3 regions of the Bacillus sp. ISL-47 genome follow, and region 3 is predicted to be linked to each of the others. Evidence: riboswitches for the same ligand, from Rfam matches in the RefSeq annotation. Region 3 holds a riboswitch; each other region holds the start of a gene.
The links. A riboswitch is a leader RNA that binds a small molecule or an ion and turns the genes downstream of it on or off. The one in region 3 is predicted to bind thiamine pyrophosphate.

Region 1 (9,957 bases), on a different contig from region 3:
TTTTTCTCGCTCACTTAAAATAGTGCTCCCGGATATGCCTAATTGATGTGCCATTAGATCTCCTCACTCATTAATTATTAATTTTATCTTAACATGAAACATGTAACTTTTTGGTAAAAAGGGCGTCTAATCCTTAAAACGCAGAAGGAGACCATGATGCTAAAAAAATTTTCCGCAGCCATACTTGGTTTTCTGCTTTTATTCATTCTCTTTTTCCGGAATGGTATCATATTGGATTCAATCGGCATTCATCTGGAGAACCCTTTTTCAAAAAAGGTTTTAATTCCCGCTGACTATTCTCGAGCTGACCGCAATCAAAACGGCATCGTCGATCCAATGGATGTAGTCATGGCCGCGAGAAAAGAAGTGGAGCAGCGCACGACTTATAATAGCGCCTATTATGCCGGGGGATACCCTCCTGATGAAGAAGGCGTTTGTACAGATGTAATCTGGCGGGGATTTAACGGGGCATCAATTACAATCAAAGATCTTATCGACAAGGATATTGCAAAAAACACGGACTTATATCAGCGCGTAAACGGCAAACCGGATCCGAACATCGATTTCAGGCGTGTCCCCAATCAAAATGTGTATTTCAGCCGGTACGCAAAATCTTTAACCACTAAGCTTATTCCGGGAGATACAAATAACCTTCAGCAATGGCAGCCCGGCGATATCGTTGTTTTCCTTACTCCCAAGTTTGACCATGTCGCCATCATATCTGACAAACGGACAAAGGATGGCATTCCTTACGTCATCCATAACTCGACACCTTTTGCGGCCGAAGTGAAGCTATCTTCCTTTCAAACACCCATTACGGCGCATTATAGATGGAATTTTTGAAAAAACACGCCTGCCCTGCCGCGAAGCAGAAGCAGGCGTATTTATTGATAACTATCTGGCTTTTTTCGAACCAATTTCCGTTTTCTTATCGTGCTGCTACCGTATTGCCTGCTGGCCACTCCTCACAGGTGTAAGCCATCTCCCAGAATCCAAGCTCCAGCTGGCAGCTTTTGCGATAGGCATCCTTCATTCGCTGCCTTTCTTCTGGAGATGCTGCTTCCGCAAGCTCATCCAAACGATTCCTCATATTCATGGTAACTGTTTCAACCCTTAAATTTGCATAGAAAGAAATCCACGGGTAAAAAGGATGGTCCTCCTGCGGCTCATATTGCTTCATGAGCTCAAGCCCGATTTCCCAATAAGTCCAAGGGCAAGGCAATAACGCAGCGAGGATTTCGCCCATCCCGCCTGTATGGGCATGGTACATCATATGCTTGACATAATGGTCTGCCGTCGGAGGAAGCGGGAAGCCCTGCAGCTCTTCATATCCCACACCAATCTGCTGGCAGAAATTATGATGAGGGTGGATTTCGCTGTTCAGTACAAATTCAATTTGCTGATTGAAATAAGCAATATCCTTCCGCTCAGGAGACTTGGAAATAGCGATTCCGTATATATGCATAAAAGCATTCAAATACTCATAATCCGCTTTAATATAATGGGCCAGCGCCTCTTTCGGCACATCTCCTCTTCCGATCCCCTGTACAAACGGGTGCTGAAAAATAAGCTGAAATAAATCATCATTCTCTTTGCGAAGAATTTCTGTAAAAGTCATTAAAATAGCCTCCTCATTATTCAGAAGCTGCCGGGGAAAAAGCATGAGGAAAAATTGAGGTCCTCACCGCTTCCCTGCGCTGGCATTACCCAGATCAGGTTCCAAGGGACAAAGGAAAAACTCCTTATCTCAGCCGAAGCGCCCCTAGCAGTTTTCTTATTGTTTTTTATTCGTTGCTGCCACTTCTTTTAACTTGTTTCGGTAAAGCTGCTTCATACCAGTTCTTTGAGAGTTGCTTCATACCAGTTCTTTGAGAGTTGCTTCATACCTGCTTTATGAAACCGCATTGTCCCGCTTATTTCGCTGAAGCTGATTCAGACTGCTCTTTTCAGCCGCTTCTTCTCGCTCCATCGGCTTCAAACCCTCTATTCTTCCGTACAGCAAAGCACGCTCGCTAAAAACTCACATATTCTGCACTAAATTTTTTTCCTTCACTTTAGCGAGTATCATCCACCCAATAGCCGCACCGGCAAAGCTGCTGACAAGAAATGGCGGTATAAAGAAGAAGGCGCCAGCTGCGCTTCCCATCAATATCTTTGCATACGGGACGGCAAACAGTGCTCCAATGATGCCAGTGCCCACTACTTCACCAACTGCAGCCCAGACTTTCCGGCCGAATTTTTGATAAAGCACGCCTGCCAAAAACGCGCCAATCATTCCGCCTGGAAATGCAAGCAGCGTCCCAAAACCAAGCAGGTTTCGCAGTAATCCGATCATAAACGCCACTCCCACTGCCGGCAGCGGCCCAAGTGTTACTGCCGCCAATACATTCACCGCATGCTGGACGGGATAGGCTTTGGCCACACCTGCCGGAAACCATAACAAATGGGAGCCCAGCGTTCCAATCGCCACAAATAATGCCATCGTCGTCAATAAACGGGTTTTATTCACCTTAACCTCCTTCCTCAAGGGCAGCCTGATCGCTTATCATGGAGAAAAGTATGTACATAAGAAAAGCGCAAGGCGCCTGGCGCTGGACAGTTATCGAAGTTCAAAGCTTATACTTTCTTTCCTTCAAAAAAAGCCAGATCCGCGAAAGGACCTGGCTTGGTTTAAGTATAAATGATTCGACATACCTTCAAAGCCTACTTCCCTCCGCTGGCATTAACCAGATCAGGTCTATAAGAGTCGGAAAGCTATATCGCGCTTCCCTCTCAGCCCGCACATTCGGGGCACCCCTAGTAGTTTCATAGATATTTAATTTGATAAGCTGCCTCAAGCTTAACAAATTATTCCGGGACTGTCATCATTCTTTTTGCTTAGATGCTTTTATCAATACATCCAATTAAACGGTTTTCAATATCAGCCGCAATGCTTTGAACGGATTCGTCATTGACGAGTTCAATCATGCTTGTCGGCTTAGGCATGCCAATTTTCGTTTTCCCGGCATCCTCATAGACTACAATTTTACAAGGCAAGAAATAGCCAGCCATTTTGTTCTGTGTTAATACGCGATGTGCTTCAAATGGATTGCAAACTTCTAAAACACGGAAGGATTCATTATAGTCCAGCCCTTTCTCCTGCAGTTTTTCCTGGACGTTAAACTTCCAAAGGACCCCGAATTTTTCTTCCTTCAGGCTTTCTTCAAGCGAAGAAATCGCTTCATCAATCGATTTTTCGGTTTCTGCTGTGTATTCGAACATGATTGCATCTCCTTTTGTATCGGTATTTTGGTGGATCGGCACATCTTCAATTAGAATGTTAGTGTAACATCCGCATCGTTGGCAAATTCAAGGAATGTTACAGCTCCGCCAACTTCAATTCCATCTACAAAAGCTTCTTTTTCAAGTCCCATAACATCCATAGTCATTTGGCATCCAATAAATTTAACGCCTAAATCCTGTGCCATTGCCACTAATACAGGAATTGCAGGAACATTGGCTTTTGCAAAGCCCTCTGCAAAATGCTCTTTTCCTTCAGGCATTGGAAGCTGCTGGTATGCTTCTTTATGAATTAAGTTTAATCCTTCGAAAGTGAAGAAAATCGCTACTTCTGCATCCGTTGCTGCCGCCGCAGTCGCAATGTTGTACACCTTGTATGCATCAAATAATCCGCCGTTGCTTGCAATAATTGCTACTTTTTTACTCATTGTAATTCCTCCTGAAAATTTTATTTTTTGGGGACATTTTAAGACCCTATGTAAGCTCTTTATACATTTACCCCTATAGGTATATTATTAAACATAGATTCTTCTGTCAACAAAAAAACTCCCTTTCTCTAGGGAGTTTTCTCTTAAACTATTTAATGAGCTGCAGACTGGCCATTCCCCTCAAGCTGCTGACCCCGGCTAAAGAGAGAGAGACCTTTGTTTCTTCTATAAAATTGGCAAGCACCTTTTCGACGCCAGCCTGCCCGCCAATGGCCAATCCATATACATAAGGCCTTCCCAGGCAAACAGCATCCGCTCCAAGCGCCAGTGCTTTAACCACATCGGACCCTCGGCGAATTCCGCTGTCAAAGAGAACAGGAATCCGGCCATTTACTTCTTTCGCAATCGGTCCAAGTGCATCAATCGCAGCCGTCACGCCATCCAGCTGCCTCCCGCCATGATTGGAAACAATGATGCCATCTATTCCTTTCTCAACCGCAAGCTTCGCATCTTCCGGATGGAGGATGCCTTTTATTAGAACCGGCAAATGTGTTATCTCTTTTAATCTGGCAACATGCTCCCAGCTTAAAGTTGGATGATGGATATTATCGAGGATCCCCTGGACCACATCGCCATCTTTAAGAGAGGCCATAAATACCGGATCAGTTTCATAGTTTGCCTTTCCATAGCCCAGCTTTAATGGAGAAAAATTGTTCCTGAGATCCGCTTCCCTCCATCCCATCATGACTGTATCGACCGTTAAAACGATCGCTTCATACCCGGCTTCCTCCGCACGGCGCGCCATATTAAAAGCCGCCTCTTCGTGATTGGACCAATATAGCTGAAACCATTTCGGACTGCTGCCCGTTGCTGCGGCGATCTCTTCAATCGAGTGGCTTGAAACCGTGCTCTGAATAAAAGGAACCTGATAAGCAGCCGCCGCTCTGGCCGACGCAAGCTCCCCCTCTTCATGTTCAAGCCGCTGCATCCCAATTGGCGCCAGAAAAATTGGATAAGGATATGTCTTTCCGAATAGCGTTACACTTGTATCCGGTACCGAAACATCCCTCAGCATTCTTGGTACAATCGAATATTTCGCGAATGATTCCGTATTTTTTCTCAGGGTTTCTTCCCCGCCCGCACCTGATTGGACATACCCAAATCCCCCAGCCGCCATCTTTCTCTCTGCTTCCTTCTCCAGCTCTGTGTAGGAGATCGGGAAATTCTCTGCGAAGCTAATATTCTCTACCTTTGCCATTTTTCCAGTCCTGCCTCTCACTTAAAATTAGAATTTATTGAAAATAATATCATTTTTTTGGATTTATTGAAACCGTGTTGGCGTTTCGCGATTATATTTTGAATATCGCGGATATAACCGGATTTTTCGCGGATATACGGCCCCCACGTACCTCAACAGCAAATGTTTTTATCAAAAAGCAGGGATTTCATCAAAAATTCGTGAATAAGTCAACATATCTTAACCATATTGGAGTGTACAAAATGCTAATCAAACAGCCTTTTGATGAATTTTTAAAATTTCATTATGAAAGAGTCGATGAAACCCATATGAAAGTGACTTTGCCAATCCAGCCGCTTTTCATCAATAGCGCCGGACTTGTCCATGGCGGGATTATTTCCACGCTGGCGGATGTGGCGATGGGGAATATTTTTAAACCGGATGAAAACAATATGCAAACCGTTGTAACTGCAGATTTAAAGGTTAGCTTCTTAAGGGGCGCCACCGGTGAGTATCTTATTGCCGATGCTCATCTGGTAAAAAGAGGCCGGACACTGAACCACACAGATTGCCACATCTACAATAACCAGAATCAGCTGGTTGCCAAAGCATCCGGCATTTTCGCTTCTATCTGATTAAAATCAAATCCACTTTTCTGGAAATCCATCGCATAGCCTATCGTGTGCAGGGTATAGATACGTAAACAACGATAGGGAGGAATTTCAACATGGAGCATGTGAAAGCAATCTTGATTAAATTATTAATGATCACGGCCGTTTTGGGAATAGTCTTAACCGGTTTCTTTGATATTGGATTCACCGAAACGCTGATCATTAGCTTCGTTCTGACACTTGCAGCTTACGTACTCGGCGACATGATGATATTCCGAATGGCCGGTGATGAAACCGAGCATACAAAAAGGAATGCCATTGCCACCGTATCAGACATCGGCCTTAGTTTTTTCGTCATCTGGCTTTTAGAAGAAATGATTGTGGCTGGAAAAGACAATCTTACATTGGCAGCCTTTGTTTCCGCTCTTGTGATCGGTGCAGGAGAATGGTTCTTCCACGGTTATCTGGACAACCGGGTTTTTCATAATGATGATGCTCATAATTAAAAAAGGCTGTTTTCGCAAGCTTTGTTGCTTTTTAGACAAGTAGTAAGGAGAGGTTGATTTCCGCTCCAGGATGCTCCCTTTCCGCGGGGCGGGCGGTGAGCCTCCTCGGCGCGCAGCGCCTGTGGGGTCTCACCTGTCCCACTCCTCCCGCAGGACATTGAATAAGCTTCCTTGAATAAACACCGCACGAAGGAAATGCGATAGCATTTTCGAGGAGCTCGCACCTTACGCTCCAATCAACATCATTTAATTAATGTTTTTTATTAAAAAAACTATTTAAAAACAACATTTCTTTATATAACAGCCTTAAAAAAAGACCCCTCATTCTGATGTGCACCCCAAAAGTTAGACGAACTAATTCTAACTTTTGGGGTGCACATCATTCAGGAGTCTTTTTTGACGGGTTCTTAATACTCAATCTCATCATAATTCTTAGGCTGCGGAATCGGCTGATTACCTTCATGCTTGCCAAATTCATTGATAAGCTGCTGCTCTTCTGTGAGTGAATTTTGAGGCTTTTCTTTACTTTCATCCTGCTTTTTCAACGTTATGACCCCTTTCAAGTGTTCTAAAAATTAATATGCTCACTTTTCAAGGAATCAACCATTCATGCTTATTAGCCCCAATAAGGCTTGATTTGACCGCGAATCTCTCCGTCTGGGTTTTGGGCTGTATGCACGTTAACATATGTGTCCCCATCACTCATTAGGTCTATAAGAACGGATAGAGGTTTTCCTTCTAAAGGACCCACTAAATCCCTGGCTGTAATGATCCCTTCTACAACACCCTTATTTACACTAATGTCAGGATCGATTAAGCCAAAAAGAAAAACGACAACTGGACCGTTTACACCCCTTCTTCCTAAATGAATATGAGCTTGAGTAAAGTTGGAAAGATCATTAACTGTCAAACGGTAGCCCATTTTCCTCTTATCCTTGCTTACTTTCAATTTTGCCGTGCCAAAAGCATCGGTACGAACTGGCGGAACTTCTTCACTGCCTTTTAACCTGGCGAAAAAAAGTTCATTTCTGTCCATTATTATTCCTCCTGTTCATTACACAATTTAATGATATATTTTATGCCCTGGGGCAAAAGAATGATTGTACAAACACCGAGATAAAGCGCTAAATTGGCTATATGCTTATGGAAAGAAGGATTTTTCCCTCTTTCCGCTAAATAGTTATATAGCTAAAATCCAAAGGAGGGCAAACATGTCTAATTATATTTCTCATATTGCAACAGTCGAGATTCCGGTATCCAATCTGGATCGATCGGTTCATTTTTATGTGGAAGTTCTTGGTGTTGAAGTGGAGTTCAAAGGAGAGAAGAACGCCATGCTAAGCTTTCAATCAAAGGGTGTGCCTACGATATTCCTGGTTGAAACCGCAGCAGAGGGGAAATCTCTTTCATTCGCCAACTCGAATGATGGTGTCGAGCATAGTGTGATTGATTTTTATACACCTTCTTTAAAAGAGCTCCACCAATGGCTGCAGGAGAAGAACGTGGAAGTTGGGCCACTCAACCTCAACCAGGAGCACGGCCTTGGCGGATTCGGCTTCAAAGATCCGGATGGCAACCTGCTCAGCGCCTGCAATGTGCTGCATAAAGGGCAATAAACCCGCTCATTAACGAGCGGGTTTTTTATATACCAAAATAAGACTAGCGCCCTACTGCAAATTACGGCGGAGGCTGATATGGACATCCCTTTTCCCTTGCTACACTTATAAAGTGATTCAAAAGGAGGGAAAAAGGTTGAAAAAATTAAGCACAAAAGCGACCAGGTGGCTAAAAATCCTTCATATCATTCTCGTTTCATTATTTTTCGGGGGAATCATGAGCTCGCTCGCATTAAATTTCTCCATGGAAATGGCCGCCTATGGTCAAGCCCTGGAAATGTACAAAAATGTGGTGACAATTAGTGATTATGTCGTTCGGGTTGGTGCAATCGGTACGTTATTAGTTGGCTTTATTTATGGATTTTTTACAAACTGGGGATTTTTCAAGCACAGATGGGTTACCGTTAAATGGATTTTATTTATCATCCAAACCGTGGTCGGCATTAATATCGTCGATGAACGAATGATGGAAAATATGACTCTTCTTGAAGCGGAAGGCAGCAAGGCATTATCGAATCCTGTTTTTATTGATAATCATATAACCCGCCAATATGCCGTCTACTTTCAAATCGCTGTTACCCTCTTCATCTTTGGCATTTCCGTATTAAGGCCCTGGAAAAAGAAAAAGCAAAATTAAAAATGGCAGTGATTCACTGCCATTTTTCTATTGGACGCCATTAAGAAATTCCTTCAGTCTCTCCTGATATTCCTGCTCTGCCACCGTATATCCGTCTGTATGCCCTGCACCCGGCACGATCCAAAGCTCTTTCTCGCCGCCGGCTTCCTCATAAATCTCATAGGCCATTTCAGTTGGCACCAGATCATCCTGATCTCCATGAATAATGAACAGAGGAAGCTCGTTTTTCTTCACCTGTTCGATAGCCGACGCTTCATTGAAAGAGTATCCAGCTCTGATTTTTGTAAAGACACTTGTAACCTGCATCAAAGGGAAAGATGGCAGATGGTAAATATGCTTCAGCTGGTGGGCCAGTTCTTCATGGACCGTCGTATAGCCGCTATCCGCAATAATCCCCTTCACTTCAGGCGGGAGATCTTCGCCGCTTGCCATCAATACGGTTGCAGCTCCCATTGAGAATCCATGTAGGAAAACCCTGTCGGCACCTTCTTCCTCCTTCAATAAATCAATCCATCCAAGATAATCCTTGCGTTCATGCCAGCCATATCCAATATAATCGCCTTCGCTTTTCCCGTGCCCTCTGGCATCAGGCTTCAGCACATCATATCCCAGTTCGTAATAAAACTTGGTGATGCCAGGCATCTGCTTACTATTCCCCTTATAGCCATGAGCCAGAATCACTGCTTTTCCGTTCGAATCCGGATTGTTTAAAAAGCGGGCTTTCAGCTTCAAGCCATCTTCTGAGGTGATCTCAATCTGGTCAAAAGTTTGTTCCTCTGTCCACTTCATAACCTCCTCCAGCTTCGCCTGTGTCTCCTCCTCCAACGCAGCGCTGACAGTCTGCGCATTCCCGCTATATAAATCAACCGGATCATGGCTCCGATTGATGGCCACATTGTAAAAATAATTACCTGCACCAAGCAATGCAGCCGATAATAAAATCAGCACACTGCCGGCTATCCAAATCATCCTCTTTTTCATCCATAAATCCCCTTTTCACATTCGCAATTACCCGAGTCTGCCAAGGTGCTGCAGCCATTCAATCAAACGTTTGATTAAAATGCTTTTTATACTCTTTTAAAGTGATAGAGTTATATTATTTATTATATATTTATAACAAGAGAAATAGATATATAAAGGAATGAGGCCTCCATGATAAAATTAAAATTTTTTACAGAAGAAGAATTTAAATTGCTTATAAGCTGGATCACAACCCCTGAACTCATGGTTCAATGGAGCGGTGCCCATTTTAAGTTTCCACTCGACCAAGAGCAGCTGATCAAGTATAGCAGCTTTGCCAATCAAGAAAACAGCACGGAGTACATTTATAAAGTAATAGAAGCCGATTCAGATGAAATCATTGGCCATATTTCACTGGGCAGAATTGACCGCGTAAATGAAAGTGCCCGGATTGGAAAAGTCTTCATCAGCCCTGCCGCTCGCGGAAAGGGCTATGCATCCGAAATGATCCGGCAGATCCTCGCCATCGCTTTCAATGAGTTAAAATTAAATAGAGTCAGCCTTGGTGTGTTTGATTTTAATAGAGGGGCAATAAAAGTCTACGAGAAAGCAGGCTTCCAAAAAGAAGGACTTCTCAGGCAAACAAATAAGGTGAAGAATGAATATTGGAACCTGATTGAAAT
Region 2 (9,957 bases), on a different contig from region 3:
GGAGCATGGCAGCACACTTTTGGAAATTATTTGGACAGGAATACCAATCCTAATTGTTATTGCCTTGACAATCCCTACAGTTAAAACCCTTTATGCTCTTGAAGAAGTGCCTAAAGGATATGAAGAAAAAGAGCCTATTACCATACATGTTACATCTGCTGACTGGAAATGGATTTTCAGTTATCCGGAAGAAGGAATTGAAACTGTTAACTATGTCAATATTCCGGAAGATACTCCTGTTTTATTTAAGATGACTTCTGCCAGCACGATGCAATCCTTCTGGGTTCCTGCCCTGGGCGGACAGAAATATACAATGCCAAAAATGGAAACAGAGCTGTATCTTGTGGCAGATAATCCTGGATCCTATGAGGGGCAGAATACGAACTTTAATGGACGCGGCTATGCGGATATGAAATTTGAAGTACTTGCACAAACCCATGATGAATTTGACCAATGGATTGAAGATGTAAAAAAGACAGCTCCAAAGTTAACAGAATCTGAATATGAGGACTTGCTAAAACCTACCCATATGGGAAGATTGACATTCTCAAATACTCATTTAGATTGGGTGAACCATGCAGACCCCAATTCCAAGTCATATACCAACCCAGAGTTATACAGAGGCCATGGATATCAAGGAAAAGTATTTGAAGAACAGGATAATTATAAAAGCAATGAAGCTAATGTGATCGAAAATCATGGACAGACTGGACATGATGAAAGCGAAGATAACCATGGAGGTGACCATAATGGACATTAAATGGGATGAATTTTTTATTACTGGAGATCCCCTTATACTAGGTTCACAGATTGCTATTCTTTTAACTATGATTGGCGCAGTGGCCGGGATCACGTATTTGAAAAAATGGAAATACCTTTGGACAGAGTGGTTTACCACTGTTGATCATAAAAGAATTGGAATTATGTATATCATTTCTGCCGTTTTAATGTTTTTCCGCGGCGGAATGGATGGATTGCTAATGAAAGCCCAAACAGCACGACCTGAAATGGGATTTCTCGATTCACAGCATTATAATGAAATTTTCACAACCCATGGCGTAATTATGATCCTTTTCATGGCGATGCCGTTTTTGATTGGATTAATGAACGTTGTGATTCCGCTGCAAATTGGTGCGCGTGATGTCGCGTTCCCTCAGCTTAACGCATTAAGCTTTTGGCTGTTTTTCAGCGGTGCTATGCTGTTTAATATTTCGTTTGTTATTGGCGGTTCTCCTGATGCTGGCTGGACATCCTACTTCCCTCTTGCCGGAAAGGAATTCAGTCCGGGAATCGGAAATAACTATTACGCAGTCGCCCTGCAAATTGCCGGTATTGGTACATTAATGACAGGGATTAACTTCATTGTTACGATTTTAAAAATGAGAACAAAAGGCATGACACTAATGAAAATGCCGATGTTCACATGGACGACTTTTGTTACGTCAATCCTTATAGTGGCAGCATTTCCGATCTTTACGGTTGCTTTGGCGCTGATGACGTTTGACCGTCTTTATGGAACACACTTCTTTACTGTGTCCGGCGGCGGAATGGATATGCTATGGGCCAATCTATTTTGGTTATGGGGACATCCTGAAGTTTATATTGTGGCACTTCCAGCATTCGGGATTTTCTCTGAAGTTATTGCGACATTTTCTCGCAAATCTCTTTTTGGATATAAATCGATGGTCTTTTCCATCCTTGGCATTGCACTTTTAAGTATGGTGGTTTGGGTCCACCATTTCTACACAATGGGCTCAGGGCCTGCTGTTAACTCCTTCTTCTCGATCACAACGATGGCCATTGCCATCCCGACTGGAGTTAAAATGTTTAACTGGCTGTTCACCATGCGGAAAGGCCGCATTAAAATTACTTCCGCCATGCTGTGGGCACTGGCTTTTGTACCGAACTTTGTTATTGGCGGTGTAACAGGCGTCATGCTGGCGATGGGTGCAGCAGATTACCAGTATCACAACACATTATTCCTTGTAGCCCACTTCCATTACGTGTTGATTCCAGGTGTGGTGTTTGCGGTATTCGCTGCACTATACTACTGGTGGCCAAAAATGTTCGGCTTTATGCTTAACGAAAGAATTGGAAAATGGCATTTCTGGCTATTTGTGATTGGCTTTAATCTCACGTTCATGCCCATGTTCTTCCTTGGCTTAAACGGAGCAGTACGCCGAGCATACACTTATTCTGCAGAGTCAGGATTTGCTCCGCTATTTGGTCTATCAGCTATTGGTTCTATTATTTTGGCAGCTGGATTTGCTGTATTCTGCTACAACATTTACTGGAGCGTCCGCTATGCTCAGAGAAATATCTCGAGCGATCCATGGGATGCAAGAACACTGGAATGGTCAACTGCGTCACCTGTTCAATTTTATAACTTTGCGAAGCTGCCGGAAGTTAAGACATTGGATCCTTTCTGGCACATGAAGAAAAACAACGAAGGTTTGACGCTGCATGACAGTGAAATTGAAGAGATTCATATGCCAAGCAATTCATGGGTACCGATTTATATGGGCGTTATCTTTGGAATGGCCGGCTTCTTCCTGGTATTTGAATGGCATATTGCTGCTGCTGTTGCCGCAATCGGCATTCTTGCAGGATTACTCATTCGTTCATTCGATTACAATGAAGGCTTCCATGTGAAAAAAGATGAGATTCACAGAATTGAAAATGCCTGGAGAAAGACTGAAGGAGAGGTGCACGATCATGTCAGTTAATCTTGATAGGTCATTGCCGCTTGAATACCAAACTGAGCAAGACAAGATGAATATTCTTGGTTTCTGGGTATTCCTTGGAGCAGAAATCGTCCTATTTGCTACCCTTTTCGGAGTGTATGGCGTTCTGTACGAACGTTTTGCTGGAGGGCCGACTCATAAAGATATTTTTGTGATAAAGGACGTCATGATTCAAACGATCCTCCTTTTAACGAGCAGCTTCACAATGGGAATCGCCATCTTTGAAATGCGGCGTAATAACTTAAAAGGCCTTATTACTTGGCTTGTGCTCACCCTTGCTCTTGGTGCCGGCTTCCTATTCATGGAGGTTAATGAGTTCATTCACTATGTCCATGAAGGTGCAACGATGCAGACAAGCGCGTTTCTTTCCAGCTTATTCGTCTTGTTAGGAACACATGGGGCGCACGTGACTCTCGGAATTGGCTGGGCCATCATGGTCATCCTTCAATTACTGAAAAGAGGTCTTACTCCAACGACAGCAAGGAAAACTTTTATTATCGGTCTATATTGGCACTTTCTTGATGTTGTTTGGATCTTTATTTTTACATTTGTGTATTTGAAAGGATTGGTGGCATAAATGGAAAAGCAGGCGAAAAGCTTCCCTATTAGCCATGTCATTGGATTCGTTGCCTCCCTTGTACTTACATTTGCAGCAGCAGGCATTGCTTTAAAAACGAATCTTTCTTTTAAAGTGATCATGTGGATTATCGGCTCACTGGCTGTTGTCCAGGCAGGCATGCAGCTGTTCATGTTCATGCATTTGCGTGAAGGCGAAGACGGAAAAACAAATTTAATCAATATGATTTATGCTGTGTTTATGGTTATTGTTGTTGTCGTAGGTTCTATATGGGTTTTGACAGCTGGGCACGCAGCCCATTAATACAGAATAAAACCGGTCTCCATATTGGAGGCCGGTTTTATTTATATTGTCTTATTCCTTTACTTCCTTCTGTCATTTCCTCCATCACATGAATAAATATTCCGAACCCAAAAATCAGCATAGATGAAACCATTATACTTAAGCCTATAGATAGAATATACTCACCTTTGATACCGCTTACAAAAAAACTGCTTATAAATACTGCAAATCCAAGAATTAGGCCAGATGCAGTTAGATTTCTAAAAAAACGCAAGACCCTCTGCTGTTTTTCATTCATTTTTGCTCATCCCCTTTTTACTAAATATTCTAACTTTGTTCACAAAAATGTCAAACTTTTTTTGTCACAAATTTGTCACAGTTTTCGCCGAAAGAAAAAACGTCTTGCCATTTTGGCAAAAACGCTAGTTTCTTCTATTGATATAGCTTCTTAATTTGTTCCAGATCTTTTTTTAAGCTGCAAATTTCCTGGCGTGTCAGCATCAGAGGCATTTGGTCATATAATGTAATGATTTGTCCATCCTCATCATCTTCATGAAGTGATAAGTATCGGTACAAATTTTCACACTGTACTTTATTAAGGACTGATTGGGTGTTGAAGTTTTTAACTTTATGAATTTCAAAAGCACTGGCTTCCGCGTCATATACACCAGAGATAATGCTTCCTTGCAATGAATTAGACAAGGTAATCACTCTCCTTTTTGAGTAATATACCCAATTTTCAGGAGTTCGTTACCCACATCATTAAAAAACCTCTTCGGATGGATGATCCAAAGAGGTTTATCGTTAAGAAGCCCGTTTGTTTACTGTGATGCTGCCATCCGCTTTTCTAAGAACTAATCTTGGCGCCGATGAAATTAATAATACCGCCACGATGGAACATAATATGGCTGCTCCCAGCATGGTTGCGCCATTTGCCAGGAAGGAAAACAGAACAGGTGACATTCCCTCTGGTGCATAGCTTCCGAAAAAGAGAACACCTGCAATAAAATGCCAGAAATAGCGGGCGAAGCTTCCAGCAAAAATGGCTAACACAATCCAGCCAAGTGCCTTTTTCTTGTTTTCATTGCGCAATTGTTTTTGGATTGGAAGATAAAACAAACCAGCAAATCCTATAAAAGCAAAAGCAATAAAATACTCTATAAAAGCCTGCAGTGGTGTAGCAATCCATGCATCTCCCATCGCAATCTGCAATATGCCCCATAATAAGCCTGCTATAAAGCTTACTTTAAAGCCCCATCTGAATGCCAGTATAAAAATCGGAATCATGGCAGCAGAGATAGATATTGATGGCGAAAGTTTAATAGATGGCAGAAAATCCAGGATAATGGCAAAAGCTGCGAAAAAGGATGCCTCGATCATCGCTGCCAAGCTTAATTTTTTCATAAAAAAATCCCCCTTCAAAAGTATGACGATACCCCAAAGGAGAACAAGCAGGCAGAGTGATTCCTTCTGCCTTTTATTCCACATTCCTGCGCTAGCATTAACTAACAGGTTCAAAGGGTCAGAACACCAATGTGTTCACTCTCAGCAAAAATGCTCCCCTTGTGGTAACGTTATCAAATTATTCCATTTTATTATATATTATTTTCTAATCTATGGAAAGGGTTTATTTACCTTCCTCAAATAGCTCTTGCTCATCCCATTTGCCATACCGGTAATAAAGGAAAGCGATCACACTGCTAATGGCAAAGCTGACTCCCATGCCTGCAGCGATGCCCTTCTCCCCCATAAATTTTGAAAAAAGATAGGTCAAAGGATAGCGCAGAACCCAAAAAGAAATGATGTTAAGTACCAGCACCTGAAACATTGCTCCAGAAGCCCTTACTATCCCATTTAGGATAAAATTAATACCAAGCAATGGATAAAAAAATGCTATCATTTTTAAATAATCGGTTCCATATTCAAGCGCTTCTTTTTCCTGGATAAACAGGCTTACTCCATATTCAGCCATCAATACCGTTATCAGTGCGATGACAAGCATAAATACAAGATTATAAATCACTCCGAAAAGAGCAATTTTATGAACGCGATCCCATTTATTACTGCCAATATTCTGCCCTGCCATACTGTTTACAGCAGTCCCCAAAGCCATAGCCGGGAGCATAATGATGCTGTCTATCCGCTGTGCTGCACCAAATCCGGCAACCACATCTCCCCCAAACGATGTGACAACACTCATAATGGCCATCACCCCAGCTGAAATAACGGTCATTTGCAGACCAGATGGAATGCCAAGCTTGAAAATGAATGCTGCCTCTTCCTTCTGCGGCCATGAAGGCATGGTGAATGGTGCCAGATTTTTGCGGAGAATAAGCGCCATGCCGGCCAGAAAAGCAATTCCCTGTGAAACAATGGTTGCATACGCAGCCCCTTCTATTCCAAGATTAAATATCCAAATGAAAAGCGGATCCAAAATTGCATTCAGAATCACCGCAATGAACACAAAGTATAATGGAGTTTTACTGTCTCCCAAAGCACGAAGCACAGTGCCGATAAAATTATAGCCAAATAAAAATAGAATGCCGAGAAAGTTAATTTGCAGATAAGCTGCTGCGTCTGGAATTATTCCCGCAGGAGTCCCCATGAAGACCAATATTTTTTCGGAAAATAAAAATCCTGCCAAGCCGAGTCCTATGGATAGGACTGTTAAAATCACGACGAAGGCATTTAAATATCTCTTAAGCCCCTTTTCATTGTCTCCTCCCTTTTGCTGAGACAAAATGGTCAAAGTAGCATTGTTAATGCCAATAATAAAGGAAAGCACAGTAAAAATAACAGTCCCTGAAACCGCTATGGCTCCCAAAGCATTAGCTCCAAGCAAATTTCCGACCCACAAACTGTCAATAAATTGATAGGAAACCTGCAGCAAATTTGTCAGCATGATGGGTGCTGAAAAAATAAGGAGCTGTTTAAATATATTCCCTTTCGTAAAATCCTGCTGGCTGTTCATCCCCTACACCTTTTTCTATTTATAAAGTAATAAGTTCTATTATCAATGATTTTCCTTTTAACTTCCAATCATATGAATTTAAAACGCAAAACGGCGTTTGGATAGCTTTTCCTACTTTCGAGATAAAATAAATTTGTTTTGGGAATCTCAAAAATAAGATTGTTTGGGCCCGGATCATACTTGGAATGGTGCTAGTCTGATTGTGTGCATTCCCTTTTGTCACATATCTTTCACAAATAAGCATCTTTTAAGGCCTGTTATAGCACACTTTAGCGGCCAAAATATTATTTTTCCATAATTTACAACGTTTAAAAAGTGTAAAAGCCTATAAATAACTTTTCTTTTTCCTTATAATGAGAATATGTTCAATAAGGAGGGAATTAGTTGAAATCACGTTTACAGAAACCTTCGACGATTGTTTCGCTTTTATTGGTGGTCACGGTGATTTTGGCAGCGGTTATTTGGACCGTACAAACAGGAAATAAGGAAGTGACAGTCCCGTTTTCTTCTGTGGAAAAGCTTATTGCCTCCCAGGATGGAAAGACTGTTGCAATACAGGAATATAAAAACGGCAAACTACTAATTACTGCCCCTGATGGAGAGTATATTTCACATGTGCCTCCTAACAGTGAAATGGTTGATAAATTAGTAGAAACCTATAATATACAATATACTTTCGCAACAACAGGCCCGTATACGCCTTGGATTCTTGGCGGATTGGTCTTATTATTCATAGCCATCGGAATTTACTTATTTAAATCTGGAAAAGGCGGAATGGGCGCTACAAATACCATGAAGCAAAGTGTTTCAAAGCCAAAGCCCCTTCCTTCCATTTCACTTGAAGATGTGGGCGGCATCCAGGAAGAAATGAAAGAGGAAATCATGCAGACTCTTTCTATTTTAAAAGAGCCTGAACGCTCGCTGAAAATGGGGATTAAACCCCCGAAGGGCATTCTTTTATACGGACCTCCCGGAACGGGTAAAACATTGCTTGCACAGGCAATTGCCAAGGAACTTGGCGCAACGTTCTTCTCAACCAGCGGTTCCGGCTTTAATGAATTATTTGTCGGTGTGGGAGCTTCCCGTGTAAGAAATCTTTTCCAAAATGCAAGAAAGTATGCACCTGCTGTTGTGTTTATCGATGAAGTGGATGCACTGGCAGGCCGAAGAAAGCAGCATGGCGGAGAAGAAAGTGAAAAAACATTAACCGAACTTCTTGTCCAGCTTGATGGCGGGCATTCCAATGACGGGATTTTGTTTATCGCAGCAACAAACCGAAAGGATATGCTGGACGAAGCATTCCTTCGTCCTGGCCGAATTGACTTCTCTTTCAATGTCCCGCTTCCTGATACAAAGGGCCGAAGAGAGATTATCAACATTCATACGAAAAATAGATTGCTGGCTGAAGATGTCATGACGACTCTTGGTGATTTAGCTGAAAGCACTTCAGGCTTCTCTGGCGCAGACCTTCATTCACTATTTGAAACTGCAAGCCGAAGAGCTGTACGAAATGGCCAGGAAATTATCTCGAAAGAAGATTTGGATTATGCGCTTGACCGTACAATCCTTGGTACCACTACCCGTGCTCTTCAGGATGCAGGAACCAAACAGCGCGTAGCGATTCATGAAGCTGGCCACGCTTTGATTGCAGCTTTGACCAAGCCGGGGTCAGTGCGTAAGGCAACAATCATTCCACGTGGTGAAGCCCTTGGATATGTTGCTCCTATACAAAAGGAACTTCATCTTTCCACAACCAGCGAGCTGCTTGATCAAGTAGCCATGATTCTTGCAGGCGGTGTAGCCGAAAGATTGATTCTCGGTGAGCACAGCATTGGTGTCAGCGGCGATGTTAAGCAAGCTAAGCATATTATCGAGCAAATGGTCGATACAGGTCTGCTGGATAACGGCTTCGAGCTTACTTTTAATAAAGGACAAAAAGAAGCTAAGATGCAGGATCTATTCCAAAAAGCGCTGGAAAGATGCGAACTGTTAATTGCAAACCATCAGCCGCAATTTGAAAATCTTGTAGAAGCTCTTCTTGAAAAAGAGACTTTGGAAGGTACAGAGGTTCAGGAGATTGTGGGAGAATTAAATGTTGATATGGTTATAGCTTAAAAGTGAAGCCGGCCCTGAATGGGGCCGGCTTTGTTATTTGTATGGGGTATATGTTTCGCTGACTGAGATTATTGCAATGGTTCATTTATAGCGGGTGCTTTTTTACATTAATGTGACCTCTTTCTTTGATGGATTGTTCCCATTATAGTTAGTGAGATTAACGACGAAATAGTCTGCTCCCTCTTAGATATGGTAGTTAATCATTGGGATTAACGACGAAACTGTCTGCTCTTCCTTGGAAATGGTAGTTAATTATTGGGATTAACGACGAAATTGTCTGCTCTCCCTTGGATATGGTAGTTAATCATTGGGATTAACGACGAAATTGCCTGCTTTCCCTTGGGTATGGTAGTTATTCAGTGACATTAACAACGAAACTGCAATCTTCCCCTATGCGATGGTAGTTAATTATCATCTTTTATAATAAATTATTCGAACTAGTTTCCTTGTTCTCAGCTTTTGTTCTGCAATCGGCCGGTAAATCCGTATTTTGGCCGGTATTTCTTTCCAATCGGCCGGTAAATGCGCTGTTTTGGCCGGTATTTCTCTATAATTGGCCGGTAAAACTGCTGATTTGACCGGTATTTATATCTTATCCGCAAAGAGCAGCCTTTTTAGCAAAAAAATCAAAGCCCCAGCCTGAAAGTTTGTTTTGGCTGGGGCTTTTTCAGTTATTTGATTGTTATTTTAGCAGAATTATAGTTGTTTCCCTTTTCAACCGGGTTGTAATTTTTTTCGATATTGCCGGCTGCGTCTACGGAGAACCAGTTGATGGTTGTTGTGTTTTCAATTTTAAGCTTTTCTGCTTGCTCACGGGTTCCGCTCAGCTGCAGTTTATTGGATTCAAAAGTTGGCCTGGTTCCATCCAGTGTGTAGTAGATGCTGGCTGGTTCGCTTGTTTGGAACTCAACATTTACTGGTCCATTAAAGGTTCCTTTGCCAGGCACAGCCTTTGTGGACGGAGACTGTTTATCCTTAAATTGGTTATAGGCAACCTCAATCAATCCGATAAGGCCATTGGCAAATTCCATTGCTTCTTCATGGCCTTCTTCAAAGTCCGGCTGGAATCCAACTGCTCTCCATCGATCTTCTTCTTCATCCCATAAATCGGCCCCAACTTCAAAGTTCCATGCGTAGATTCCTTTTTCATACCATAAATAATCAGCTGAATTGCCGGCTGCTGAGTATAATACATCTGGAATTGGGCCTGTACGGCTTGGTAAAATAACAGTGCCGCGGTGATCCTGAATTTCATTTAAAATATGATC
Region 3 (9,957 bases):
CTTGAACAAACACAATTGTTCCCGGTTCCGGTTGAGTACCCGGATTATCAAAGCCGGATCAATCCGCATATAGACAATGTGCTGTTAGGGAAAACAACACCTGAAAAAGCGCTCGAAGAAGCAGAACAAGATGTAGAAAAACTGAAAAGAAAGTAAAGGAAAGAGAGAAGGGCGCGTCCTTCTCTCTTTAAAATACAGCAAAAAGAGGGTGTATGGGGTTGAAATCTTATGATACAACGATAGCGCGCCGCGGGACGGACATTGCAGGCGAAAAAGAGAAAAAGAAAACGGCCCGCAAGCGGCTGTCCCGCCAAACAAGAGAGAATATTTTTGGCTATCTATTCATCAGTCCTTGGATTTTTGGTTTCTTGGGACTTACACTTGGACCGCTTTTATTTTCTTTATTTGCAAGTTTTACAGATTATAATATTACTTCAAAAATGAATTTTATTGGACTCGATAATTTTAAAAGAATGTTTACCATTGATGACCTTTTTAAAACTTCTTTATGGAATACTCTTTATTATGTGTTATTTTCTGTTCCGCTGACAACTGCTGGAGCAATCTTCCTGTCAGTTCTATTAAATCAGAAGATAAAAGGGATGAAATTTTTCCGAACGCTTTATTATTTGCCGGCAATTCTCTCCGGTGTAGCAGTTTATTTTTTGTGGATGCAGCTCTTGAGTCCTTCGACAGGACTTGTAAACACTTTTCTTGGATGGTTGGGCATTGAGGGTCCCGCCTGGCTGTTCGATCCGGAATGGACGAAACCTGCATTGCTCCTGATGAAAATGTGGAGTGTTGGAGGAGGAATGCTTCTCTACCTTGCAAGTTTACAGGGAGTGTCTTCCTCCATGTATGAAGCTGCCGAACTTGATGGGGCAGGTGCCATGCAAAAATTCTTTTATATTACACTGCCAATGATATCACCAATCATCTTTTTTGATGTGCTTACAAGTACGATTGGTTCATTCCAAATCTTTCAGGAAGCTTACGTTATGACAGAAAACGGAAGCGGTGGACCAGGAAACTCACTATTATTTTATAACCTTCATATGTGGAATAATGCATTTGAAGTATTTGACATGGGATATGCATCTGCGATGGCATGGCTTCTTTTTATAGTAGTTATGATTCTGACCGTAATCAATATGAAGCTGGGCAAAAAATGTGTACATTACGAGGGGGGAGACAATAAATGAGAGCGGCTGCCGCACCAAGGTTTTATGAAACGAAAAAGTTTAAAGAGAAAGTCAAGCAGACTATTGTTTTCACCGTATTATTAGCAGGAAGTGTTCTAATCCTTTCGCCGATATGGTGGATGATTTCAACCTCCTTGAAATCTCCCGCGGAGATTGCCCAGTATCCGCCTACTTTTATACCAAGTGAATTTCATTTTTCTAATTATGCGGAAGCCTGGAAGACAGCTCCGTTTACACGCTGGGCAATGAATACTTTCTTTATTGCTTTTTGTGGGATGGCTGGAAGTGTACTTGTTAACTCATTAGTTGCCTATGCGTTTGCAAAAATCCGTTTTAAAGGAAGAAATTCGTTGTTTGTGGTTGTATTGTCAACGATGCTGATTCCCGGTTTTGTTACGATGGTTCCGCAATATATCTTATTTTCCAAGCTAGGCTGGGTAAATACGTATTTGCCGCTAATCGTTCCTGCCTTTTTGGGAAGTGCTTTTTTTATTTTCCTTTTGCGTCAGTTCATGATGACCATACCGAATGAACTGATTGAAGCAGCTGTGCTCGATGGCGCAAACCATTTACAAATCTGGTGGCATATCATGCTTCCGCTTACGAAGCCTGCTCTCATTACAGTGGCCATTTTCTCATTTAATGGAGCATGGAATGACCTGCTCGGACCATTGTTGTATTTAAATGATGAAAGTTTATACACCCTGCAAATCGGACTTCAAACATTTAAAGGTACAGTGCAAACCCAGTGGCATTACTTAATGGCCATGTCAGTAATGGTATTGCTCCCCGTTGTGCTGTTATTCTTTTTCTTCCAAAAGCACTTTATTGAAGGTTCAAATATAGCATCAGGTACAAAGGGATAAAAAAATCGGCTAAGCTGCTGCTTAGCCGATTTTTTTATTGTATCGGGCAGTAGGTTCTCCATTCTCCTTGAACGCAAACCTTGTGGCGTGGGACATAGCATTCAGCCATGACGGCATCTGCATTTAAATCGTTTGCAGCCAGTTGCGAAGTGACAGAAGTTTCAGATCCCATGGCAGCTGGAGCACAAGAGTAACCGCCGCGCCATTCATATTTTGTACAGTAGTAGCAGAGTTCACCTGCAGCTCTATTTTCTTCAGAAATGGCCTCTTTATTTTTGGCTGCATCCTCAAGTATCTGCTTCTTTTTTACTTCCACCTCAGCCAGATACTCTTGAAACATGCTATCTTCAGAAACCTCTATTTTGCTTTCTTCACCTGTACCCAGGTCTTTTACATAAAAGGCCTTATCGTCCATAAGCCTGCTATAGTCAACAAGGCGGGCTTTTAATCCGCTGCCGTCAAACTCGTATGAAAAGGATAAGAGGGAGGAGAAATTTACTATTGCATCATCATCCAGAAAAAAACTTTTTTCATTGTATTCCATTTCATATTGAACAGCCCATCCGTACTGGCTGCCACTTACATCTATAAGAGGCTTTGGCTGCATGGGAGCATCCTTTAGGAAGTAAGATTTAAATGTCTTATACTCATCAGCCTTCTTTACTTTCTTTATAAATTCTTTTTCACTCAAATGTTCAGCACCGCTCTTGGGCTGTGCAAATACATTGCCAGAGAAAGCTAGTAAAATAGTCAATAGCAAGAAAATATACTTTTTCAAATTTATACCCCCTAAAAGTATCGTCCAATATAAGAATAACCCATATTTCCAAAATAAGGAATGGTGCGAAGTGATTATATTTATCTAGTTTATTAATACTATTCTGATAATTTTTAAGCCGAGAGTTGATCAGCAGTTAGGGCTCAAACGGAAATAATAGAGATGCTATTAATTATTCCGGCCGAATCAGCATCCACAACATCTATGGGAAAAGGGAAGAAGTGGCAGTAAAGGTTGCCATTGAAGAAAGCTCTCCACTAAAGATAGAAGAAGACGCATAAAAACGGCCATTTGATCTCAAATGGCCGTCCATTCAAAAATGTTTTCCCGGTTTGTAAGCAGAAAATAAAATCATATATTATAGAAGCTTTTGGTATTTTCGAAAAGCTGTTTATAAACACTTCCTAAAGAAGGTTTCTTTTTAATATCTGCCAAGATTCTGATGGAATGCTGCATCATTGCTGGATGGGTAGGCTGGCTTTTGAATGGTCCTTCAAATGGCCATGGACCATCCGTTTCTGCCATCATCCTTTTCAGCGGATAGGTACGGACAAGTTCCTGAATTTCCTTTTCATAGACGATATCTGGAGTAAAGGATATGTAATATCCGTTTGAGATTAACCTGCTGACTGTTGCCTGGTCACCTTTAAACCAATGAAAGTGGGCCTTTTGAACAGAATGCTTTTCTAATAGAGTGCACACAATTGGTGCATCATCATACACAGCGTGAAGGGCAATGGGTTTATTCCATTGTTTAGCAAATTTAATAAATTCTTCCAGAAGAACTAAGTAACCTTCAATCTGAAAGGTGTCTCTAGCATGCTTTTTCCTTAAATAGTAGGGCAGCCCTACCTCTCCCACAGCTATCATTTGATCTTTATGAGTCTCCATCCACTTAAAGAGATCTGAAAGTTCCTGATCGTTTGGCAAGTCTTGTTCAGGATGAAAACCGAAGGCAGGTTTTACATTAGGATATTCGTTTGAAAGCAAGAGATTCCGTTTGCAGGACTCCAAATCAAACGAAACCGTAATGACTGATAGCTGGAATGGCGAATCTTTAAAAATTTCTTTTATTTCTTCATCACTATATTTATCAAGATGAATATGGGCATCAACTATCTTATCCAAAATATTCACCCTCTATTGATTTTTTAACGCCGTATGTATTTCTCTTTTGCATGCAAGGAATTTTTCATCGAGCAGAAGCTCTCCTCTTCTAGGCCGGGAAAAGGGCACGTTAAATTCATGAACCACCTTAGCGGGTTTACTGCTGAGAATTAATATACGGTCGGACAGATAAATGGCTTCTTCTATATTATGTGTAACAAATAGGATGGTCGGCTTATGTTCACTCCATATATCAAGCAGCCATTTTTGCATATCGTGGCGGGTTAGTTCATCCAATGCCGAAAAAGGTTCATCCAGCAGGATCACTGGCTGCGGGCTTAAGAGTGCCCGAATAAAAGCTGCTCTTTGCTTCATGCCCCCAGAAAGCTCATGAGGATAGGCATTCTCATAGTCTGCGAGCCCTGCTTTATGAAGCATATCCCTAGCTGTATCAGGATCTGAATTCCCTTTAAGCTCCTGTCCCAGGAGGACATTTTGGAGAATTGTTCTCCATGGCATTAAGGAGGGTGTTTGAGGCATATAGCTGATAGACCCTCGTTTGCCGTTGATTTTCTCACCACTCAGCTGAATCGTGCCATCGTCTGGCAAAAGTAAACCGCCAATCAGATTAAAAATGGTGCTTTTTCCGCTTCCGGATGGACCCAGGATCGAGACAAATTCTCCTTCGTTTATATGAAAGCTCAGATTGCTAAGAACCAGATTTGAATCAAAGCTTTTTGTTAAATGCTCAAGGGATAATTGTATCATTTCCTAACACCGTCCTGTGTTTTCCATTTGACCAGCAAGCGCTCTGCCAAAAGAATAGCTCCAAAAAACAGCAGGCTGAGCACCATGATGGCAAATATGGCTACAAATACACGGTCCGTCCTAAACGAAGAGGAGGCGAGTGTCATATACACGCCTATACCGTTCTTTGCGCCTAGCCATTCCGAAATTACAGATCCCATTACACTGTAGGTTGCAGAAATTTTCAGGCCGGAAAATAAAGACGGAAGTGAATATGGAAGTTCCAATTTCCAAAACAGCTGTCCTTTGTTTGCTCCTGCCATTAGCATATAGTGCTTAAGTTCTCGGGGTGTTTGCCTGAAGCCATCCAAAGCGGCAACTGTAATCGGGAAAAAGCAAACCAATGTGATGACGATCAGTTTTGGAAGAATGCCGAATCCAAACCACACAACCAGCAAAGGGGCCAGAACAATGATGGGTACATTTTGCGATAGAATGAGGAGCGGGTAAATCGACTCCCTTAAAAAAGGCAATAAGTGCAGCAATACGGCTGTAAGCAAGCCGATTCCCGTACCAATCGCAAACCCCAGTAATGAAAGCATGACAGTGGATTGAAGGTGAAGGAGAAAGCCATCCCATCCGGCAACCGCTTCCTGAAAAATTTCAGTCGGCGGCGGCAGCAGCCATGCAGGGACTTCAGCCAGCATGATTGCCAGCTCCCACAGAATGAATAAAAGGAGGAGAACCGCAGCCGGTCTCCATCCTTTCATTAAAACATTTTTCATGGACGGTATTTCTCCGTTAAATCATTCATTTCAATTCCAGTTGGCTGATATAGGATCTTCACCTGTGAAATAACATTGCTGCTTCCTTTTTCAATCATTTTGGTATTCATTTCTGCGACGATTTTCAATAAATGTTCCAGATCGCCCTCCATTGTTGTTTCCAGGGGGTGAACCTCATATTTAACCCCGGATTCCTGTATTACGCTGATGGCTTCGTCAACATATGGTATAACATTTTCCCCATTTTTTGTTTTCGGTATGATTTGAATGCTTACAAGTGCGTTTGCCATTTCATTAACTCTCCTTATTCCGGCAGGAAGTCATTTGTGAAAGCTTTGCCGGCATCTAATTCTTTATCTAAAAGGCCATTTTCATGCATCCACTTTGCATAGTTTTCCCAAACCTCAAGCTTTTGTTCACCCCATCTGGCTGCATCGTCCTGATAACGGGGAGAAAGCCATTCCTGGCTCCTTTTAACCAGTTCGCTATCAAGGTCTGGAGCGTTCTCGAGAAGAATATCAGCTGCTTCATCAGGGTTCTCAATAGCATATTCATAGCCTTTGGATGCCGCTTTGACAAATGCTTTTACGGTATCCGGATTAGTTTGTATCATTTTCTCATTGGTAGCCAATACAGGTGTGTAATAGTCCAGTTTTTCCGAGTAGTCAGTCAGGTAGACCATATTAATCTTTTCCCCTCGCAGCTCGGCTTCTACACCTGTCCAGCCATAATAAATCCATGCAAAATCTATATCTCTCTTAACAGCCGTAAAAAAATCAGCGTCCCCCATGTTGACAATCGAAACTTTCTCAACATCTGCATTCTCTGTTTTCATCAATGACTCGATTACTGATTTTTCAACCGGCGCTCCCCAGCCACCATAAGTTTTCCCTTCAAAATCCTTTGGTGTTTTAATATTTTTATCTGCTGGGGAAGCAAAGCCGGATGTATTATGCTGAATAACAGCAGCGACCGATACGAGCGGAACACCCTGTACCCGGGCTTCCGTGATGCTTTCCTGATAGCTGACACCGAAATCCGCCTTACCCGATGCCGTCAGCTGGTCTGCACCAGCTTCTCCAGGCATAATGATTTCCACGTCAAGTCCTTCCTCTTCAAAATAGCCTTTGTCCTTAGCTGCGTATAAGCCTGTATGATTGGTATTTGGTGTCCAGTCCAGAACAACTGTGACTTTCTTCAATTCTTCTTTGGCCTTTTCTTCGTTTCCCGGCTGTGTTTCTTGCCCATTCCCGGCACAGCCAGCGAGCATTAGGACAGAACAAACAGCTGCCATCCATCTTTTCATCATTAACCCTCCTGTTTGTTTTATGTAGTCTTTTTCCGGAAAGATAATTATAGCTTGCCCTGAAAAAATAAAAACGCCCCGGCATAGATACCAGAGCGCATATAACAAACATTTTTATGTTTAAGAATATGTTCCCTACGCTGGTATGAGCCAGATCAGGTTCAAAGGGTCAACATCTTATGATGAAGTCTCAACCGGCTAAACCAGTTCCCCTACAATTCTTGCTATTCAATTTTAGACAAACAATCTGCAAAAATAAATACCTTCATGAGGCGTTCTATTTTAAAGCTTCTATGACTTTCCTTCACCATTATAACAAAAGGAATAAAAATGGACAGCAAAAAGTTTATAGTTCGTCGGCAAACTTTCGTTTTGGCCGATCCCTCCCCTTATTTGGCCGATAAAATGGCGGTTTTGGCCGTTAAAAAACAGAGATTGGCCGTTTAAACGGTATTTTGCTAAAATTGGCCGGTAAATCAACCGGTTTGGCCGGTATTTTGCTAAAATTGGCCGGTAAATCAAACAGTTTGGCCGGTATTTTACTAAAATCGGCCGATAAACCCTTTTCTGGAAGCTGCAGCCTCCAAGCCATGGCTGATAAAGCCTGCAGTCCAATATCTAAAAAAGCAGTAAATGAAGCATTGTATGACAGGTCATGATTCCATATCTTTTAACCCTGACGAAACAAGGAAATGACTGCGTACAAAAACGGTTTCGACTGAGGTCGGCAATCACCGTTTCCATAATAAAAACCTCCTGTATGAGGTTTTTATTATCTTCCTTTCCAAACCTTCGCAAAAACAAGTGGTTCTGTATAATCCGGCAGTTTCAAGTTTTTTTATTCCATTTCAATCGCCCGGCTTTCCTTCCAGATTTTAAATTTTTCAAGCTCTCCTGTAATTTGGCTTACAGCAAATCCAAGCACAGCTGCATCATCAATGATCCCCATTCCTGCTAAAAAATCGGGTACAAGGTCCACTGGTGAAACAAAGTACAAGATTGAAGCGATAATAAATAGGATCGATTTTTTTGAAATGTGCCTGTAATCTCCTTTTGACCAGGATTTAACCAAGTCAATCAATAGCTGGAAATTTTCCCATATATCACTTAATGAAGATTTATTCTGATTAGCTTTTGTTGTCGCTTTGCTTAGCAATCCTCTTGTTTTTACAGGATCTTCCGCATATCTCTTGGCTCTAGAAGAGAACCTTTTAAAGCCTTCCCGGTAATCTTTTGTTTCCGTCTCTGGCATTGCAATCACTCCTATATTGATAAATGGCGTAAACACATATAATCTATTATTTACCGCATACATAGGAAGACATAAACATTTTATCCTTTGAAAAAGATGGAAATAGTATTTTAGAGGAATAATATATTTCGGAGATGATAACTATGCTTGAAAAATGGCTGAAGGAATCAAGGTATACCGTTATTTTAACTGGAGCAGGTATGTCCACGGAGAGCGGTTTGCCTGATTTCAGGTCTGCTGATAATGGAATGTGGAAAAAGAAGGATCCTGGGAAAATAGCCAGTACAGAAGCTTTAAATCATAATGTGAATGAGTTTATTGAATTTTACCGGCACAGGGTCACAGGCTTAAAGGAATGTAAGCCTCATAAAGGGCACTATATTCTCGCAAATTGGGAAAAAAGGGGCATTCTCCAAAGCATCATTACCCAGAATGTAGATGGATTCCATAGGCTGGCCGGCAGCTGTAATATGGCTGAGCTTCACGGGAACCTGCAAACACTCCATTGCCAGGTATGCAAAAAAGAATATCCGAGTGAGGAATATCTGCACGACCATTATCATTGTACATGCGGGGGAATGCTTCGCCCTTCAATCGTCCTCTTTGGTGAAATGCTTCCTGAACTGGCATTGGATTTTGCTGCAGATGCATCAGAGAAGGCTGAGCTTTTTATTGTGCTTGGTTCATCCTTGACCGTTACTCCGGCCAACCAGTTCCCGTTAATAGCCAAACAAAACGGTGCAAAGCTCGTAATTGTTAACATGGAGCCTACAGATTTTGATTTTTATGCAGATGAAGTTATTCATAACCGGAAAATTGGAGAGGTGCTAGAAGAAATAGATAGAGTCATCTAAGTCTAAAAAGTAAAACTCCGGCTATGCTTTTTTCATTCTTTCTACTATAATGGACAGTGAACCTTGATTTTGCCTATTGTCTTTTCGAATGTTCCTCATGCGATTCGATATAGAAGGAGTGTATATAATGTTAACAAACATTGGAATTCCAGGTTTAATCCTGATTTTGGTCCTGGCACTTATTATTTTTGGTCCAAAGAAGCTGCCTGAGATAGGGAAAGCTTTTGGAGAAACCTTAAAGGAATTTAAAAAGTCTACTCGTGAATTAACAAATGATGATGACGATGATAAAAAGAAAGAGCAGCTTAAATAAGAATGATAGCCGGCTTCAGACCATTTAGGTCTGGGAGCCGGCTTTTTTGTTGTTTCAAAGCTTTTCTAGGTATATATAAAATGGAAAGTAACGGCAAAGAAAAAATAGTTGACGAAACATGTATATACAAGATAAAATGAAAGCGTAAACAGTTCATGTATATACAAGTTGTTTTTCAATAGTCTGAATAACGTCTTTTACTATCCAAGAAAATGGATAGATATGTAGTGAACGAGAAGAATATAGAAGAACCTTACAGCTGTTTTTTCAGAAGAATGAAAACGGTAACAGGAGGAGAGAGAAGAATGAGTGCAAATAAACAGTCAGCCGAGCAAATAGTAGAAGCAATTGGCGGCAAAGAGAATATCGCAGCTGCCACTCATTGTGTGACACGATTACGATTTGCTTTAAAAGATGAAGGAAAAGTCGATAAGGAAAAACTCGAAAATATAGATGTTGTAAAAGGCTCGTTTTCCTCCAACGGTCAGTTCCAGGTTGTCATTGGACAAGGACTCGTTGATAAAGTTTATAAAGAAATGACAGAAGCAACAGGTATTGGGGAATCATCAAAAGAAGAAACAAAAAGTGCAGCTGCCGAGAACTTGAATCCATTGCAGCGAGGCATTAAAACGCTGGCGGATATCTTTATTCCAATCTTGCCCGCCATCGTAACAGCAGGTTTGTTAATGGGTATAAACAATATTATGACAGCGCCTGATATTTTCTTTGATGATCAGTCGTTTGTTG

Region 1: it holds a riboswitch for thiamine pyrophosphate, as region 3 does, so the genes downstream of both, thiW (energy coupling factor transporter S component ThiW) here and J7I93_RS19840 (ABC transporter substrate-binding protein) in region 3, are expected to answer to the same signal.
Region 2: it holds a riboswitch for thiamine pyrophosphate, as region 3 does, so the genes downstream of both, thiT (energy-coupled thiamine transporter ThiT) here and J7I93_RS19840 (ABC transporter substrate-binding protein) in region 3, are expected to answer to the same signal.

Annotation. Positions count from the first base shown of each region.
Region 1 is NZ_JAGGQS010000082.1:19,113-29,069, reverse strand. It holds gene J7I93_RS23820 (TIM barrel protein) at 1-54, opposite strand, end outside; gene J7I93_RS23815 (DUF1287 domain-containing protein) at 154-843, shown strand; gene tenA (thiaminase II) at 929-1,618, opposite strand; TPP riboswitch at 1,673-1,774, opposite strand; gene thiW (energy coupling factor transporter S component ThiW) at 2,021-2,509, opposite strand; TPP riboswitch at 2,692-2,808, opposite strand; gene J7I93_RS23800 (DUF302 domain-containing protein) at 2,878-3,261, opposite strand; gene J7I93_RS23795 (DsrE/DsrF/DrsH-like family protein) at 3,312-3,707, opposite strand; gene J7I93_RS23790 (alpha-hydroxy-acid oxidizing protein) at 3,856-4,965, opposite strand; gene J7I93_RS23785 (PaaI family thioesterase) at 5,208-5,579, shown strand; gene J7I93_RS23780 (DUF2512 family protein) at 5,672-6,061, shown strand; gene J7I93_RS23775 (hypothetical protein) at 6,469-6,606, opposite strand; gene J7I93_RS23770 (CHRD domain-containing protein) at 6,678-7,097, opposite strand; gene J7I93_RS23765 (VOC family protein) at 7,273-7,677, shown strand; gene J7I93_RS23760 (DUF2269 family protein) at 7,814-8,314, shown strand; gene J7I93_RS23755 (alpha/beta hydrolase) at 8,342-9,295, opposite strand; gene J7I93_RS23750 (GNAT family N-acetyltransferase) at 9,467-9,957, shown strand, end outside.
Region 2 is NZ_JAGGQS010000030.1:23,421-33,377, forward strand. It holds gene qoxA (cytochrome aa3 quinol oxidase subunit II) at 1-760, shown strand, start outside; gene qoxB (cytochrome aa3 quinol oxidase subunit I) at 750-2,726, shown strand; gene qoxC (cytochrome aa3 quinol oxidase subunit III) at 2,716-3,321, shown strand; gene qoxD (cytochrome aa3 quinol oxidase subunit IV) at 3,322-3,624, shown strand; gene J7I93_RS11320 (hypothetical protein) at 3,662-3,901, opposite strand; gene J7I93_RS11325 (hypothetical protein) at 4,036-4,305, opposite strand; gene thiT (energy-coupled thiamine transporter ThiT) at 4,408-5,007, opposite strand; TPP riboswitch at 5,074-5,177, opposite strand; gene J7I93_RS11335 (MATE family efflux transporter) at 5,231-6,574, opposite strand; gene J7I93_RS11340 (AAA family ATPase) at 6,959-8,689, shown strand; gene J7I93_RS11345 (M14 family metallopeptidase) at 9,361-9,957, opposite strand, start outside.
Region 3 is NZ_JAGGQS010000059.1:21,116-31,072, forward strand. It holds gene J7I93_RS19800 (ABC transporter substrate-binding protein) at 1-156, shown strand, start outside; gene J7I93_RS19805 (carbohydrate ABC transporter permease) at 219-1,202, shown strand; gene J7I93_RS19810 (carbohydrate ABC transporter permease) at 1,199-2,068, shown strand; gene J7I93_RS19815 (hypothetical protein) at 2,103-2,846, opposite strand; gene J7I93_RS19820 (TatD family hydrolase) at 3,198-3,974, opposite strand; gene J7I93_RS19825 (ABC transporter ATP-binding protein) at 3,987-4,721, opposite strand; gene J7I93_RS19830 (ABC transporter permease) at 4,718-5,485, opposite strand; gene J7I93_RS19835 (thiamine-binding protein) at 5,482-5,775, opposite strand; gene J7I93_RS19840 (ABC transporter substrate-binding protein) at 5,790-6,791, opposite strand; TPP riboswitch at 6,907-7,015, opposite strand; gene J7I93_RS19845 (YkvA family protein) at 7,630-8,043, opposite strand; gene J7I93_RS19850 (NAD-dependent protein deacylase) at 8,187-8,897, shown strand; gene tatA (twin-arginine translocase TatA/TatE family subunit) at 9,025-9,210, shown strand; gene treP (PTS system trehalose-specific EIIBC component) at 9,516-9,957, shown strand, end outside.